DNA from 3 places in the Streptomyces sp. NPDC018000 genome. Region 1 is predicted to be linked to each of the others. Evidence: riboswitches for the same ligand, from Rfam matches in the RefSeq annotation. Region 1 holds a riboswitch; each other region holds the start of a gene.
The links. Region 1 has a riboswitch for cyclic di-AMP ahead of ACH4EW_RS14015 (M23 family metallopeptidase). Riboswitches for the same ligand answer to the same signal wherever they lie in the genome.

Region 2: another riboswitch for cyclic di-AMP. It lies ahead of ACH4EW_RS04535 (M23 family metallopeptidase); the one in region 1 lies ahead of ACH4EW_RS14015 (M23 family metallopeptidase).
Region 3: another riboswitch for cyclic di-AMP. It lies ahead of ACH4EW_RS15285 (peptidoglycan DD-metalloendopeptidase family protein); the one in region 1 lies ahead of ACH4EW_RS14015 (M23 family metallopeptidase).

Annotation. Positions count from the first base shown of each region.
Region 1 covers NZ_JBIRGM010000004.1:541,399-546,893, reverse strand. Annotated here, with positions in the region: gene ACH4EW_RS14025 (M16 family metallopeptidase) at 1-719, shown strand, start outside; gene ACH4EW_RS14020 (M16 family metallopeptidase) at 746-2,128, shown strand; cyclic di-AMP (ydaO/yuaA leader) riboswitch at 2,459-2,626, shown strand; gene ACH4EW_RS14015 (M23 family metallopeptidase) at 2,639-3,415, shown strand; gene ACH4EW_RS14010 (HPr family phosphocarrier protein) at 3,710-3,991, opposite strand; gene ACH4EW_RS14005 (GNAT family N-acetyltransferase) at 4,164-5,495, shown strand, end outside.
Region 2 covers NZ_JBIRGM010000002.1:18,675-24,169, forward strand. Annotated here, with positions in the region: gene ACH4EW_RS04520 (PrsW family intramembrane metalloprotease) at 1-296, shown strand, start outside; partial or broken gene ACH4EW_RS04525 (aldo/keto reductase) at 303-509, opposite strand; partial or broken gene ACH4EW_RS04530 (IS200/IS605 family accessory protein TnpB-related protein) at 512-814, shown strand; gene ACH4EW_RS04535 (M23 family metallopeptidase) at 881-2,083, opposite strand; cyclic di-AMP (ydaO/yuaA leader) riboswitch at 2,095-2,247, opposite strand; gene ACH4EW_RS04540 (PP2C family protein-serine/threonine phosphatase) at 2,564-3,667, opposite strand; tRNA gene ACH4EW_RS04545 (tRNA-Met) at 3,949-4,022, opposite strand; gene ACH4EW_RS04550 (SPFH domain-containing protein) at 4,177-5,376, opposite strand; gene ACH4EW_RS04555 (hypothetical protein) at 5,431-5,495, opposite strand, start outside.
Region 3 covers NZ_JBIRGM010000005.1:198,215-203,709, forward strand. Annotated here, with positions in the region: gene ACH4EW_RS15270 (STM4012 family radical SAM protein) at 1-319, shown strand, start outside; gene ACH4EW_RS15275 (STM4011 family radical SAM protein) at 328-1,206, shown strand; gene ACH4EW_RS15280 (SGNH/GDSL hydrolase family protein) at 1,250-2,095, opposite strand; gene ACH4EW_RS15285 (peptidoglycan DD-metalloendopeptidase family protein) at 2,333-3,286, opposite strand; cyclic di-AMP (ydaO/yuaA leader) riboswitch at 3,292-3,450, opposite strand; partial or broken gene ACH4EW_RS15290 (alpha-galactosidase) at 3,782-4,297, opposite strand; gene ACH4EW_RS15295 (tyrosine-protein phosphatase) at 4,435-5,247, shown strand; gene ACH4EW_RS15300 (DUF6126 family protein) at 5,264-5,455, opposite strand; gene ACH4EW_RS15305 (helix-turn-helix domain-containing protein) at 5,487-5,495, opposite strand, start outside.

The DNA.
Region 1 (5,495 bases):
ACTTCGGCTCCATCGCGTCCCATGACGGCAAGCAGCCGCCGCGCGACGGCACGCTCCCCGAGATCATCGGCGAGCAGTTGCGCGAGGAGGTGCGCGAGGAGGTGCCGGCGCGGGCGCTGATGGCCGCCTACCGGCTGCCGCACGACGGCACCCGTGAGTGTGACGCGGCAGACCTCGCGCTGACTGTGCTCGGCGGCGGTGAGTCGTCTCGGCTGCACAACCGCCTGGTCCGCCGTGACCGTACGGCCGTGGCAGCCGGGTTCGGGTTGCTGCGGCTGGCCGGTGCGCCCTCGCTCGGCTGGCTGGACGTCAAGACGTCCGGCGGCGTCGAGGTGCCGCAGATCGAGGCCGCGGTCGACGAGGAGCTGGCCCGGTTCGCTGCCGAGGGCCCCACGCCCGAGGAAATGGAGCGTGCGCAGGCCCAGTTGGAGCGCGAGTGGCTGGACCGGCTCGGTACGGTCGCCGGCCGCGCCGACGAACTCTGCCGGTTCGCCGTGCTGTTCGGCGATCCGCAGCTCGCTCTGACCGCCGTACAGCGGGTGCTCGATGTCACCGCGGAAGAGGTCCAGGCGGTCGCCAAGGCCCAGTTGCGCCCCGACAACCGCGCGGTGCTGGTCTACGAGCCGGTTGAATCGGCCGAGCCCGCAGACGCAGCGGCCGCCGAGACCGGCGCCGACGACACTGACGACACCGACGCGCACGAAGGAGCGGACAAGTGACCGACGCTGCCGCGACTGGAGTTTCGATGCAGTACCACCCGCAGCCGGCCCCCGGCGTCGCCCGCCCCTGGGCCTTCCCCGCTCCGGAGCGGGGCGCCCTGCCCAACGGCCTCACGGTGCTGCGCTGCCACCGCCCCGGCCAGCAGGTCGTGGCGGTCGAGATCTTCCTCGACGCCCCGCTGGACGCCGAGCCCGAGGGCCTCGACGGCGTGGCCACGATCATGTCGAGGGCGCTGTCCGAGGGAACCGACAAGCACACCGCCGAGGAGTTCGCCGCCGAGCTGGAGCGCTGCGGCGCCACCCTCGACGCGCACGCCGACCACCCCGGCGTCCGGGTCTCCCTGGAGGTTCCGGCCTCCCGGCTGGCCAAGGCTCTCGCACTGGTCGCAGAGGCGCTGCGGGCGCCCGCGTTCGAGGACAGCGAGATCGAACGGCTGGTACGCAACCGGCTCGACGAGATCCCGCACGAGCAGGCCAACCCGGCCCGGCGCGCCGCCAAGCAGCTCTCCAAGGAGCTCTTCCCGGCTGCAGCGCGGATGTCGCGCCCGCGCCAGGGCACCGAGGAGACGGTGGAGCGGATCGACTCGGCGGCCGTGCGTGCCTTCTTCGACGCGCACGTGCGGCCGTCCGCGGCGACCGCCGTGGTCGTCGGCGACCTCACCGGCATCGACCTGGACGCCCTGCTCGCCGACACCTTCGGCGACTGGTCGGGAGACACCGCGGAGCCCCGTCCTGCCCCGCCGATCACCGCCGACGACACCGGCCGAGTGGTGATCGTCGACCGTCCGGGCGCGGTGCAGACGCAGCTGCTGATCGGCCGGATCGGCGCCGACCGGCACGACAGCGTATGGCCGGCCCAGGTGCTGGGCACATACTGCCTGGGCGGCACGCTCACCTCCCGGCTGGATCGTGTGCTGCGAGAGGAGAAGGGCTACACCTACGGCGTACGGGCCTTCGCTCAGGTGCTGCGGTCGTCGGCCCCGGATTCCGCCTCGGGGGCGACCGGTGCCGCGATGCTGGCCATCAGCGGATCGGTGGACACGGAGTCCACGGGGCCGGCGCTGAAGGACCTGTGGACGGTCCTGCGGACCCTGGCCGCGGAGGGGCTGACCGACGAAGAGCGCGAGACGGCCGTGCAGAACCTCGTGGGTGTCGCCCCGCTGAAGTTCGAGACGGCGGCCTCGGTCGCGGGCACCCTCGCCGACCAGGTCGAGCAGCACCTCCCGGACGACTACCAGGCACAGCTGTACGCCCGGCTCGCGGAGACCGGCACGGTCGAGGCGACCGCAGCGGTGGTCAACGCCTTCCCGGGTGACCGGCTGGTCACGATCCTCGTCGGTGACGCGGCACAGATCGAGGAGCCGGTCCGGGCCCTGGGCATCGGAGAGGTGTCGGTGGTCGCAGGCTGACGGTCGTACGCACCCGCCGCGGACGCCGGACGACCGGCCGGCCGGCCCGTCGGGTGTGCCGGTTCACCGGTCGACTGTCGCGTTCGACCGAGCACCGACCGCACCGGCCGGTCCACCGGCCCGCCACATTTCCGCATAACGGGACAAAAGGAATGCCCCTGTGAGTGAGATCTCGCCGGGGTATTCCTTTTTGTCCGTTCCGGTGGAGAGGTTGCCTGCCTGTCCTGTGGGATGCGCTACAAAACGGCCTGTCCGTTTGGTGAATGAAAGTGACCCCACTTAGCGTCGGCTGGGCTGTCCGTCACTCGTATGCCGCATCCGCGACGTACCGGGCAGCCATCGCCGAGTCCCCGTCAGGCGCGAGCCTGGGGAGCCGGGGACCCATGCAGTCCCTGGGGTGAATCGGATTCCTGAGCCTCGATGGGGCCGGGGCGTCCGTAGGAGACCTTCCTGCTCCGAACCCGTCAGCTAACCCGGTAGGCGAGAAGGAAGGAAAGGATCAGCCGCTTCATGGCGTTCACCCGTGCCACCGGGAAGCATCGTGCCCCGAGTCGACTGACGCGCAGGAGTGCGAAGATCGCCGGCGCCGCGACCCTGGCCACCACCGGCGTCATCGGCGGCATGGCCTCTCCGGCTCTCGCCGCGGACCCCTCCGTCAGCGACACCGGCCTGAACCAGCTCATAGCCATCGAGGGCGCCGTCGCCGACCAGATCGAAGCCCAGGCCGACGCGCAGAAGCGCCAGGCCGATGCCGCGGCGAAGGCGAAGGCGGAGGCCCGGCAGAAGGCGGAGGCCAAGAAGGAGGCCGAGGCCAAGAAGGAGGCCGAGGCGCGCGCCGAGAAGGCCCGCGCCGCCCGGTCTGCCGAGCGCACACGCCTGGGTTCCTTCCAGCTCCCGGTAGCTGGTTCGTATGTCACCACCGGCTACAAGTCGAGCGGTTCCCTCTGGTCCTCCGGCAGCCACTCGGGCATCGACTTCCACGCCGCGTCCGGCAGCCCCGTCGTCGCTGTCGGCGCCGGTACGGTCGTCGAGGCGGGCTGGGGCGGCGCGTACGGCAACAACGTCGTGTTGCGGATGGCGGACGGCACGTACACCCAGTACGGCCATCTCTCCTCGATCGGTGTCTCCGTCGGCCAGAGCGTCGGGGCGGGCCAGCAGATCGGCCTCTCCGGCTCGACCGGCAACTCCACCGGACCACACCTCCACTTCGAGGCCCGGACCGCGCCGTCGTACGGCTCCGACTTGGACCCCGTCGCATACTTGCGCGCCCACGGCGTCAACGTCTGACCGACGCTCCACCCGCAGCGCCCTTTCGAAGGCCCCGGCAGCACGCCGGGGCCTTCGCTGTGCCCGGCCTCCGCGCCTGCCGGCAGTACCCGCTCCTCGAGCCGTCCTGTGGCCAAGAGATATTCATGGATTTCCACCCGGCATCGGAAAGGCGACCGCATCGCAATGGAGCCGCGGCACAGGCGCCGGTCGGCCGTTTTGAGCTGTCCGAATTCTCTCCGGTCGTCGGGTTGGCGAAGCGAAAAAGCCGCGGCCCCGGACAAAGGGTGCCGCGGCTCTTTCGCGCGAAATGGTTCAGACGGTTTCCGGAAGCTCGTCGAGACCTTCGGCGACAAGCTTCGCCAGACGGTCCAGGGCGACTTCGGAGTCGTCGGCCTCGGACGCAAGCACGATCTCGTCGCCGCCGTGCGCGCCGAGACCGAGCACCGCGAGTATGGAGGCGGCGTTCACCGGGTCGCCGTCGGCCTTGGAGATCGTCACGGGGACGCCGGAAGCCGTGGCGGCACGGACGAAGATGGAAGCGGGACGGGCGTGCAGCCCCTCGGCCCAACCGACGTTGACGCGACGCTCAGCCATGGTTCCGCCCTTCACGAATCAATAGTTGTCTAGACCAGACTCTCATGCGGTGCGCGATTTTCCCGCCGAACCGCGGAATGCCCACAACCCGTGCGGTACCGCCGATCGGCCCCCTCAGACTGCCCTGGCCCCAAGCCCTACGCGACCGCTGACGGAGCCGTAGGCTTTGCGCATGCAGCCCTCGCCGGAGCAGAGTCCGCATCACGTGTACCCCGACCACTGGGAAGCGGACGTGGTCCTCCGCGACGGAGGAACCGCCCGGATCAGGCCCATCACCACGGACGACGCCGAACGGCTGGTCAGCTTCTACGAGCAGGTCTCCGACGAGTCGAAGTACTACCGCTTCTTCGCCCCGTACCCCCGTCTGTCCGACAGAGACGTGTACCGCTTCACCCATCACGACTACGTCGACCGGGTGGGGCTCGCGGTCACGGTCGGCGGCGAGTTCATCGCGACCGTCCGCTACGACCGGATCGACGAGCGGGGCAGGTCTGCCTCCGTACCCGCCGACGAGGCCGAGGTCGCCTTTCTGGTCCAGGACGCGCATCAGGGCCGGGGTGTGGCATCGGCGCTCCTCGAACACATCGCGGCCGTCGCCCGCGAGCGCGGCATCCGCCGCTTCGTGGCCGAGGTGCTGCCCGCCAACAACAAGATGATCAAGGTGTTCCGGGACGCCGGGTACACCCAGCAGCGCAGCTTCGAGGACGGCTCCGTCCATCTCACCCTGGACCTCGAACCGACCGCCGAGTCGCTCGCCGTGCAGCGCGGCCGTGAGCAGCGGGCCGAGGCGCGCTCCGTGCAACGGCTGCTCGCGCCCGGATCCGTCGCCGTCATCGGCGCAGGCCGCACTCCCGGCGGGGTCGGCCGCACGGTCCTGCGCAACCTCCTCGGGGCCGGGTTCACCGGCCGTACGTACGCCGTGAACCGCGCCTTCGCCGCCGACCAGGGCACGATCGACGGTGTCCCCGCTCACCGTTCCATCAGCGAGATCGACGAACCGGTCGACCTCGCGGTCGTCGCCGTCCCCGCAGACCGGGTTCCGGAGGTCGTCGCCGACTGCGGTGAGCACGGCGTTCAGGGCCTGGTCGTCCTCTCCGCCGGATACGCCGAATGGGGCGCCGAAGGCAGGGAGCGGCAGCGTGAACTGGTCCGCCAGGCCCGCTCGTACGGGATGCGGATCGTCGGCCCGAATGCCTTCGGCGTCATCAACAACGCCGAGGCCGTCCGGCTGAACGCCTCCCTCGCCCCCGAGCCGCCCGCGCCCGGACGCATCGGCCTCTTCACCCAGTCCGGAGCGATCGGCATCGCGCTGCTCTCCGGGCTCTACCGGCGCGGCGCCGGCCTCTCCACCTTCATCTCCGCCGGCAACCGCGCCGACATCTCGGGAAACGACTTCCTGCAGTACTGGTACGAGGACCCGGACACCGATGTCGCCCTGCTGTACCTCGAATCGCTCGGCAACCCCCGCAAGTTCACCCGCCTCGCGCGGCGCACCGCGGCCGTG
Region 2 (5,495 bases), on a different contig from region 1:
GCGCCGTCGCCGAATACGAATCGTTCGCGACGTCACTGGCCTCGCTGCGCCTACAGGCCCGCCGCGGGACGGCGGGCCCGGACTTCCCCGAACGCGAGCTGGAGCTGCTGCACCACCTCTGGCAACGCAGGGAAGTGGCCGCTCCCGCCCTGACGTACGCGGCGCAGGCCATGGGCCTCCTGCGCCCCCACCCCCTGTCGACGCCCCCGTACGCGTACCCGTTCCCGCAGCCCGCGCAGTACGGCGGCTACGGCCACAACCCCTGTCTCAACTCGCACCGGCCGCCGCCGCAGTAGCCCTCGTCAGGCGGATGCCTCGGTGAGATCGGCCAGTTCCTGCTCGGTCAGCGAGAGGCCGGCGACGGCCACCAGCGCGGGCAGCTGCTCGACCGTACGGGCCGAGGCGATCGGCGCGGCGACGGTCGGCCGGGACGCGAGCCACGCAAGCGCGACGGTCGCGATCTCCGCGTCGTGCTCCTGGGCGACCCTGTCGAGCGCCGCCAGGGCCTTACCGCACCATGTCCCGTCACGATGCCGCCGGCATCGCGATCGGACGCCGCGCCCTCGGACACCCCATCAGGCGTCGGACGGCACCGCCCCCACACGACCGGAGTGATCGTGCGGGGCATCGGACCGCCCAGGCCCCACCAGGCACTCGGGGGCGTGAGGGAACCCGCCCACCCGCAACGGATCACGCCCCTGGAGGCGTGCCGCCGAACGGGACGCGAAAGCGGGAACCCAGCGCATCCAACACCGTTCGGGATGCGCCCAGAACGCAGCAGTGGGTCCAGGACCCACTCACGCGCACTGGTTAGGAACAGTGAGCGTCAGGACTGCAAGAACCGGCTCGGATCAAGCGGGCCGAAAGGCGGGCCGGCGGATCAGGGGTTGAGGCCCTTGGCGCGCAGCCAGGCCATCGGGTCGATGCCCGTACCGTCGGGGGTGTGGACCTCCAGGTGGAGGTGCGGGCCCGTGACATTGCCGGTCGCGCCGACCCGGCCGATGGTGTCACCGGTGGCGACCTTCTGGCCGACGCTGACGCCGATCGAGGACTGGTGGGAGAACGACACCTCCGTACCGTCCTCGAGCTCCAGCACCGTGTGGTAGCCGTACGAACCGGACCAGCCCGCCGACTTGATGGTGCCGCCGTGTACGGCCTTGATCGGGGTGCCGGTCGGCGCCGCGAAGTCGAGGCCGGTGTGGTGTCCGGAGGACCACATCGAGCCGGCCTGGCCGAAGGTCGAGGTGATCGTGTACGACGAGGTCGGGATGGCGTAGCTGGCGGCGAGCTTGGCAAGCCGCAGCGCCTCGGCCTTCGCCTTGGCCTTCTCCTCCGCCTTCTTCTTCTCGGCGGCGGCCTTGGCCTCGGCCGCATCCTGCTGCTTCTTGGCCTCGGCGGCGGCCTTCTCCGCGGCCGCCTTCTCCTGGGCCGCCCTGGCGTCGGCGTCGGCGGCGGCCTGCTGCTGCTCGGCCTGCTGGAGGATGCGGGCGCGGAGTGCCTCGCCCGCATCCGTCGCGCCCTGTTCGGCCTCGGCGGTAGTGAGGCCGGCAGTGGTGAGCGGGGCAGCAGCGGCGGCCTCGGCCTTGTCGTCCTCGGACTCACCGGAGAGCAGCGAGCCCACACCGGGAAGGGACTTGGCGTCGGGGAGGTTGTCCGAGATGGAGTCGGGAAGGGAGATGGAGACCGGCGGCTTGCTCTGCGCGCTGGCCATGCCGCCCGCGCCGACTGCCGCGATGACGCCCACCCCGAGCACCGTGGAGCTACGGGCAAGTCCGTTGCGCTGCTTGGCGATGCGGTGCTTGCCGCGTACGGGGCGGACGGACTCCTCGGTGGGGTTCCACTCGCCCCAGCTCCTGTCGGGCTCACCGTTGCCGTCGGAACCGAATTGGCTGCCGAACTCACCGGTGAAGTCGCCGCCCGGCTCGGTGCGGTAATCGGTGCCGTAATCGGTGCCGAACGCCGTCCTCGTCGCGGTGGTTCCGTGGTCGGAGCCGAAACCGGATCCGACGTCAGCACCGACGTCGGAACTGAACTCGGGGCTGAACCGAGAGGGGGCCTCGGGGGCAGGCTTGTTGGACGCCACGGGGGCGCACTCCTTTCCTTCCTTCTCGCCTACCGGGTTAGCTGACGGGTTCGGAGCAGGAAGGTCTCCTACGGGCGCCTCTGCCTCTCACGAGACACAGGTGTCCGATTCACCCCATGTAGATGGTTCCCCGGTTCCCTTGCGGAATTCGGCGCTCGCGCACGGTGCCGCCACTGACGACGGCTGGGACGACCGCGCTGCGTTATCGAACGTTAATAGACGCAGGGGCCTGATTCCAAGCTGTTCCCACTGATCGTTCAGGTCTTTGGCCTGGACTTTACCGGCACAACCGGGTGGAATCGGGCGAGTTGATTGCCTCTCAGTCACTACCCAGTTTCTGACGTTGCGTCAATTGTTATGCGGAGCGACGCCTTTCGATTACGTACGGTGGCGTCCTCCGCCCAAGGCCTCGTCCCAGGCCGCGCGAAGCACCCGACCCGCGCGAGTCAGCGGGCCCGCGCGATGCACCCGACCCACCCGTCACGCCTCTTCCAGGCCCACAATCCTCACGATCCTGCGCCGGTCCGGCTGCCCCTCCGCGGGACGTACGACCGCGAGCAGCGCCATGTCGTCGGTCGTCTCGCCGCCCGTGTGCAGCCGTACATCATCGGTCAGCCCGGACAGCAGTTCCTCCGGCCCCGGAAAGATCCGACCGCGCAGCCGGGCCGCCGGATCGTAGAAGACCCCATCGGCGTTCCGCGCCTCGGAGAGACCGTCGGTGTAGAGGAGCAGGGTCGCCCCCGCCGGCAGATCCCATTCGTCCGCCCGGTCGGGCCACACCCCCAGGTCCATCCCGAGCGGCAGTGCGGGCACCGAGGGCCTCAGCACCTCCAGCGTCCCGTCCGCGTACAGCAGGAGCGGCTCGGGGTGACCGCGGTTGACGATCCGCACCCGGGGCACCCCGGGCGGGATCTCGGCCAGCACAGCGGTGGTGAAACCCTCCACCGCGTCCAGCCCACCCCGCGCCCACTCCCGCGCCAGCGCCCGCTCCAGCCGCTGCGCCACGCCCTCCAGTGAACGCTCCTGCTCGGCCGCCTCCCGGAAGGCCCCGATAAGCACCGCCACCGACTCCACGGCGCCGAGTCCCTTTCCCCGTACGTCCCCGACCACCAGCCGCACACCCTGCGGGGTGTCCGACACGGCGAACAGATCGCCCCCGACGTACTCGTCCGCCTGCGCCGCCTCGTACCGCGCCGCCACATGCAGCCCGCCGATCCGGTCGGACGGCTTCGGCAGCACCGCCCGCATGGCGGTCTCCGCGATGACCCGCGCGGAGGCCACCTCCTCAATTCCGCGCCGTACGACCGTGTTGATCACGACCGCGAGGACCGAGACGGTGGCCAGGGTGAGCAACTCGATCAACGGCACGACCAACGGCAATGTGTTGCTGTACAGCCGCAGCACGGCGACAGCCAGCACCGAGGCAACGCCGATGCAGATGGTCCTGGACAGCGAGAAGAACGGCGCAGCGATCAGCGGCGCCGCCACGAACAGCGGAATGGCGGTGAAGGTCGGCGGGGTGAGGAGATCGAACGCCAGCCCGCCGAGGATCATCAGGGCGGGCAGCATACGGACGAACCGCATGGCACGGCTGTCACCGCCCTCGGTATGTCTGCCGCGCCGTTTCTGCCGCTTCCCCACCTGTGGTCTCCTGCCCGGTACCCGCGCGGCTGCGGACGGTACCGCGCCCCACTCCCAGGCTCACCGGAGCGGTGCGGCGCGGCGACTCCTCACCGGCCAATGGGGTACTTGTCTTGCGTGGTACAGCTCACACACGCACGGGCCGTCCACTCGTTGCCCCGGAACGCGACGAGGAAATGAATCAGGCCTGGCACGCTGTATGCGTGCCAGGCCTGATTCTTCAGTAGCGGGGACAGGATTTGAACCTGCGACCTCTGGGTTATGAGCCCAGCGAGCTACCGAGCTGCTCCACCCCGCGTCGGTGAATACAACTCTACGGCATGTCCGGCGCACTCATGACCACTCGGCCCATCATGACCGCCGCTTTCGGTCCGAGGCTTTCGGCCCGTTGCTTTCGGTCCGTGCGCCCGGCATGGCCTCAGGCGTACGGAAGTCACCTGGCCTCGCCGCCCTCAGTCCGTCTCGGAGATACGGGGAGTGGCCTTCCCTTTGAACGCCGGCTGCTTCATCGGGTTCGCGCCGCGCTGCAGCGCGTGGAGGATCGCCAGCCCCTGGCCGACCACGCCGGCCGCCATCTCATTGACGCCATTGGTGCCGTTGAGAACGGTGAGATCGGCCCCGGACATACCGCGGGCGGCGGCGTCGGCCAGGGCGGGCAGATTCTCCACGATGCGGTTGGCCGCGATGAGCTCCTGGTTGCCGTCGCGCAGCGAGGCGGCGCGCACGCTGTTGGCGTCGGCCTGCGCCTGAGCGAGGGTCCGCTCGGTGTACGCGCCACCGTCGGCCTCGAACTTCGCCCGGTCGCGGGCCGCTTCCGCGAGGGTGCGCTGACGGTACGCCTCGGCATCCGCCGGACGCCTGACCTCTGCTTCGAGCCGTTGCGCCGCGAGTGCGGCCTGCCGCTCGGCCAGCGCCGTCTGCTCCTCGATGACCTCCTGCGAGGCCCTGGCCTGTGCGAGTGGCCCGGCCTGCGCGGCCCGGGCGTTGTACTGCTCGGTCTCCGCGAGGAAACCGGCCCGCTTGATCGCGGTGTCACGTTCGTACTCCGCCTTGAGCGCGGCGGCCTGCTGCTCGCGCTGGCTGGCTTCCTGGTCGGCCTTGGCCTCGGCGATCCGGGCCTGGCTGGCGACCGCGGCGGCGTGCGGAGCGGCGAGGTTCTTGATGTAGCCGGTGGCGTCGTCGATCTCCTGGATCTGGAGGGCGTCCACCACGATGCCGAGCTTCTCCATCTCGCCATGGCTGCCCGCGATGACCTCCTGGGACACCCGGTTGCGCTCGCGGATGATCTGCTCCACTGTCAGTCCGCCGACGATGGAACGCAGGTGGCCTGCGAAAATCCGGCCGACGAGCTCCTCCATCTGCTCCTGCTCGGTCAGGAAGCGGCGCGCCGCGTTGGCGATGGACACGGCATCGTCGCCGACCTTGAAGACGGCGACGGCCCGGACGTTGAGGCGGATGCCCTGCTGCGTCACGCAGTCCTCGGTGATCTCCGCCTCGCGCAGCGCCAGGGAGAGCATGCGCGCCTTCTGCTTCACCGGGAGCACGAAACTGCCGTGACCGGTGACGATCCGGAACTGGGTGTCCAGCGTCTGCCCCTTGGAACCGGATATGAGCATCGCCTCGTTGGGGGCGGGAACGTGCCAGAAGAACATCGGAAGACTCCTGCCGTACGTGACTGCCCGACACGGGCATGTCATTGCTTCGGCTCAGGACGGCAGGCGCTCCACGATCACGCCGCGCGCCGAGACCACATCGATGACAACGACACGTA
Region 3 (5,495 bases), on a different contig from region 1:
GACCGAGGACTTCTCGCGCGCCGAGGTCGGGCGGTACATCGACGGCGACGAGGCGCGCCGCCGCCACCTCCTGCAGTCGGTCCTCCAGGCCGAGGGGCTGCAACTGGCCGACTACCGGGAACGGTTCGGCACCTCCCCGGCCGATGACTTCCCCGCTGAACTGGCCCGGTTCGAGGCGCGCGGCTGGCTCGACACGACGGCCGGGGCGCCCGGCCTGCTGCGGCTCTCCCCCGAGGGGCTGGCCCACTCCGACGCGCTGGGCCCCGAACTCTTCTCCCCCGACGTACGGGCCGCGATGGCCGCGTACGAACTGAAGTGAGCGCGCCCATGGATCTGACCATTCTCTACCGCGGACCGCTCGCGTCCTGCGACTACGACTGCCCGTACTGCCCGTTCGCCAAGCGGCGCGACAGCCGGGAGCAGCTGCGCGCCGACCGCGCCGCGCTGGAGCGGTTCACTGCGTGGGCCACGGCGCAGACAGGCGACCGGATCTCGGTCCTGTTCACCCCGTGGGGCGAGGGTCTGGTCCGCTCCTGGTACCGGCGTGCGCTGGTCGAGCTGGCGCAGCTGCCGCACATCGGCAGGGTCGCGATCCAGACCAATCTCAGCAGCCGTACGGGGTGGCTGGCAGAGGCGGGTGACGCCGGCCGCGAGAAGATCGCGCTCTGGTGCACGTACCACCCGGGACAGACGCCGTACGGGCGGTTCCTGACCAAGTGCCGGGAGCTGACCGCGCTCGGCATCCGCCACAGCGTCGGTGTCGTCGGTCTCGACGACCATCTCGACGAGGCACGGCGGCTGCGTGACACCCTGCCGGACGAGGTCTATCTCTGGGTGAACGCCGCGGAGGGACACACCTACACGGATGAGGAAGCGGACCGCTGGACGGACCTCGACCCGCTCTTCCCCTACAGCCGGCATCCGCACCGATCGGCCGGGCTGCCCTGCCGGACGGGCGAGTCGGTCATCTCGGTGGACGGCGCCGGCACGGTGCGGCGCTGCCATTTCGTCCCGGCGGAGCTCGGCAATCTCTACGACGGGAGCTACCGGCGCTCTCTCGGCCCACGGGCCTGTCCGCTGGCCGTCTGCGACTGCCACATCGGCTATGTACATCTGGAGACGCTGCCGCTGTACGACGTCTTCGCGGGCGGTGTGCTGGAACGGATACCGGCGCCGCCGTTGTCGCCCCTCGCCGGACGAACCTGAACCTCGAGCCCGTCCGGCGAGCGAGGGCACTACGGTGGCGGCACTAGAGCGGCAGGAGATCCGGCCGCTTCGCCTCGACATGGTCGCCGGATGACTCGCCGCGCAGCCGCCGTCCGATCCACGGGACCAGGTACTCGCGCGCCCAGTGGATGTCGTCGCGCCGTACTTCGAGCGTGCCGCGCTGTGCCTGCGGCGGCCATTCCTGGTCCGGGTCGGCCGGCACGTCGATGCCGAGGACCTGGGCGGCGCGCAGCGCGACCCTGGTGTGCCCCTCGGGCGACAGATGGAGCCGGTCGTCGTCCCAGGCGCGCCTGTCCTGAACGGACCGCAGCGACCACAGGTCGAGGACCGGGCAGTCGTAGCGGTCGGCGATGGATCGCACATGGGCGGTGTAAGTGGCGATCTTGCCGCGCAGATGGCGCAGCACGGGAACGCCTCGGGTGTCGAAGCCGGTGGTGACCAGGACGGTACCGACCGATTCGGTCAGCTCGGCGACCGCGCGCTCGAAACGCTCTGCCACGTCGTCGGGGTCGGTGCCGGGCCTGATGATGTCGTTGCCGCCCGCGCAGAAGCTCACCAGGTCGGGTGCGAGCTCCTTGGCGCGCGGTACCTGCTCCTCGACGATCTGATCGAGGAGGCGTCCGCGTACGGCGAGATTGGCGTACCTGAAGTTCCTGTGAGCGGAGCCTTCGGTGCTTGCCCCCGCATCGGGGTCAGGCAGTTGGTCCGCGAGAAGTACCGCGAAACGGTCCGCCCAGCCGACGAGGGTTCCGTCCGGGCCGGGGTCGCCGACTCCCTCGGTGAAGCTGTCGCCAATCGCTGCGTACGACCCGATGACGCCAGGTCGGTTGATGACGCCATGTTGATTTTTTCTCGAATCGTCTGCCACGACGGCTTATCCTGCACGGCCGAATGTGACCTACGCGACCGTAATAAGGGGTTGACGGGTGGTGAGATAGACCACCCGGTCAGGTTTTGGCAAAGGGGAATAAGGCCGACCGTCACATAGGGGTCGCCGTTCCCATGTGCCGGTCGGCCTGAGCAGAAGGGGCAGTGCGCCGCCGCGCACCGTCCCTTCCGTGCTGCTCAGGTCATGCTGTGTCGCTCAACTGCTCAGCGGTTCGACTCAGACGTGGATGCCGTGCGAAGCCAGGTAGGCGATCGGGTCGATGTCCGAGCCGTACGCCGGGCCCGTGCGGACCTCGAAGTGCAGGTGCGGGCCGGTGGCGTTGCCGGTGGCGCCGGAGAGGCCGATCTGCTGACCGGTACTCACGGTCTGGCCCGCGGAGACGGAGATCGAGGACAGGTGGCCGTACTGCGAGTAGTGGCCGTCGGCGTGCTTGATGACGACCTGGTTGCCGTACGCACCACCCCAGCCGGCGGTGACGACGGTGCCGGAGGTGATGGCCTTCACGCTGGTGCCGGTGGAGACGGGGAAGTCGATCCCGGTGTGGCTGCCGCTGGACCAGTTGGAGCCGGAGGCGCGGTATCCAGTGGTGTGGTTGCCGGGGACCGGGTGGCTGTAGCCGGAACTGCTGCTCCGGCCGGACGGGGCGGAGGTCTTGGACTCCGTGGCTGTCGAGACGTTGGCCGGGGCGGACTTGGCCGGGGCGGACTTCTCCGCGGCCGACGAGGGCACCGAGGGGGCCTTCGACGGGAGAGTTGCGCCCGCACCGGCACCGGTGGGCGCGGAGTGGCCCGACGCGTTGCCGCCGAGCGTCAGCTTCATGCCCGGGAAGATCAGGTTGGGGTCTTCGCCGACGACCTCGCGGTTGTCCTGGTACAGCTTCTGCCAGCCACCGTCGACCTTTTGCTCGGCGGCGATCTTCGACAGGTAGTCACCGGAGACAACGGGGTACGTCGTGGCGGCTTCCTGCTTCTGCGCGACCGGCTCGGCCGGGGCGGCGTGTGTGGCGGCGGAGGCCGACTGCGGGGCGGCCGGGGCGGCCTGCTCCGCGGCGTGGGCACCGGTGGCGCCGAGCAGCGGCAGAGCGATGACAGCGCCGCCGGCGCTCACGGCGGCCACGCCACGGGCGATGGTGCTGGACTTCCTACGACGGTGCTTACCCGATATGGGCATGACGTGCTTCCTCTCCGGCGCCTGCGAGGTGAGCTGTCGGGTTCGGGCTGGAGATGCCCGGCCGCGCCGAGCGCGACTTCACCCCTAGCCGGCCGGATTTCTCCGGTCGGCGGCCTACCTGGTTCCCCCGCTCCTGCCACACGATGAGTGGGTGCGAATTCCGGACGGCGGCAGGATTAGGCGGTCCGTCCGGATTGACGGCGACCGTAAGCGAGTCGGGACGGAGAGAACAAGCCACTGGTTCCGTTCCGGAATGCACGCCGGAAATCGGCGCGGAATTCCGGTCACACTCCGTGGATTAAGGATCTTGAATTTCCGTGCCGCGCACGGAATACCCAACCGTGCCGTCAGCACTCACCGTCACGGATATGATCCCGCTCACGAGAGGGAAGCCATCTCACGCACAAACGGGATATGTTGGGGTAAATGCATCCATTACGGACATGCCATGCCCCATCATTCGCGCCGGAGTCTCGGAACCCGCGCGTCGAGACCCCTGAGCCGGTCGATCAGCGGGCACAGGGCACCCACATGCTCGATCCAGAGCTTCTGCTGATGCTCCTTGCCCGGCCGGCCCGCTTCGGTGAAGCAGCGGTTGAAGTCCCCTTTCACATAGCCGACGGGCGCACTGGAGAGCAGCGCGTTTCCCATTGCGCCCACAGATGGTTCCGCACATCGGTGCGGGCCGGATCGAGTACCAATTGATTGCGGACTCGGTCCGTGCCCGCCCTGGGAAATGCTGCATCCAGTCGGGGCGTGCGCGATAGAGATCACTGTCGGCATTGACCATTTCCGACTCGCCCCGGATACCGAATTGCATGCCGAGTCCATGCACTTCGTCGGCGAGCGGCTTCAGCCCACCGGGAAGGCGTCCGGATTCGGCGTCCGGTCACCGAGCCCGGCCCGGTCGCTGATGCGCCGTCCGAACCATGAGTCGTCCACGACGAACGGTTCTACGCCCATCGCGGCGGCTCGCTCGGCGAGGGCGCACCACTGCTCCTGCGAGAAATTCGCCGCAGGAGTAACGGAGTTCGCGGAAGTGTCGACGAGCAAAGACCAAGATGATTGCCTGAGGAATCAATGTCGTATCGTCGCGGGAGTGGCCTTGTCGGCGACTCGCGCCGGCACCAGACACTCCAGGAGTCACTGTGACGCAGCAGTTGCCGCAGATCCCGTCGACGGAACCCGAGCTCGCTGGTGTCCGCAACTTCCGCGATGTGGGCGGACTGCCCACCATGGACGGTCGGCGGGTGCGGTACGGACGACTCTTCCGCAGTGGTCACCTCGCGCACGCCACCGCCGAGGACGCCGCCTTCCTCGGCGGTCTCGGTCTGCACACGGTCTTCGACTTCCGCGATGCGGCCGACCACCGGCTCGACGGCCCGGATGTGGAGCTGCCGGGCGTACGGAATGTGAACATCCCGCTCTCCGACCCCGCCGACGGCTCCGAGTTCTGGCAGATGGTCCGCGACGGCGATCTCGACCAGCTGCGCTCGGTCCTGGCCGACGGCAAGGCAACGAACCGGATGATCACCTCGTACCGCGCGATCATCCGGGACCGTACCGCCGAGCACAGCCGGGTTCTGCACGCCCTGGCCGAGGACAGCGTTCCCGCGTTGATGCACTGCGCGGCGGGCAAGGACCGGGCCGGTCTGTCCATCGCGGTGTCACTGCTCGCGGTCGGCGTCGAGCGCGATGCCATCGAGGCCGACTACCTGAAGTCGAACGACGCCCACCGCCGTTACAAGGTGCGTCGCAGCGACACCTCGGCGGACGGCATGTCGGCCGAGGTGATGGAGCTGCTCAATCCGCTCTTCGGCGCGCACGCCGACTACCTCGCTGCGGCCTTCGCCACGATCGAGGAGACCTGGGGCAGCACGGACCGCTACCTCTCCGAGGGCCTGAAGCTCGCGCCCGAGACCCGTGAGCGGCTGCGCGACCGGCTCCTCGACGAGGCCTGAGGGCTGTCGGCGGTGGTCAGCCCTTGCCGGCCACCGCGAAGAGCAGGTAGAGGAAGGCCGCGAAGATGTGCCCGGCGATGAGGTAGGCGAACAGCCGGATCACCACGCCGCGCGGAAACTTCCGCTCCTGGGCTTCGTACTTCTTCTTGGACCCGAGCGGGTCGAAGTTCTCTGAATCGAGCGTGTCGAATTTCTCTGAATCGGACATGACAGTCCTCTCTGACGACCGGGCGGGCCGGTCAGCGACG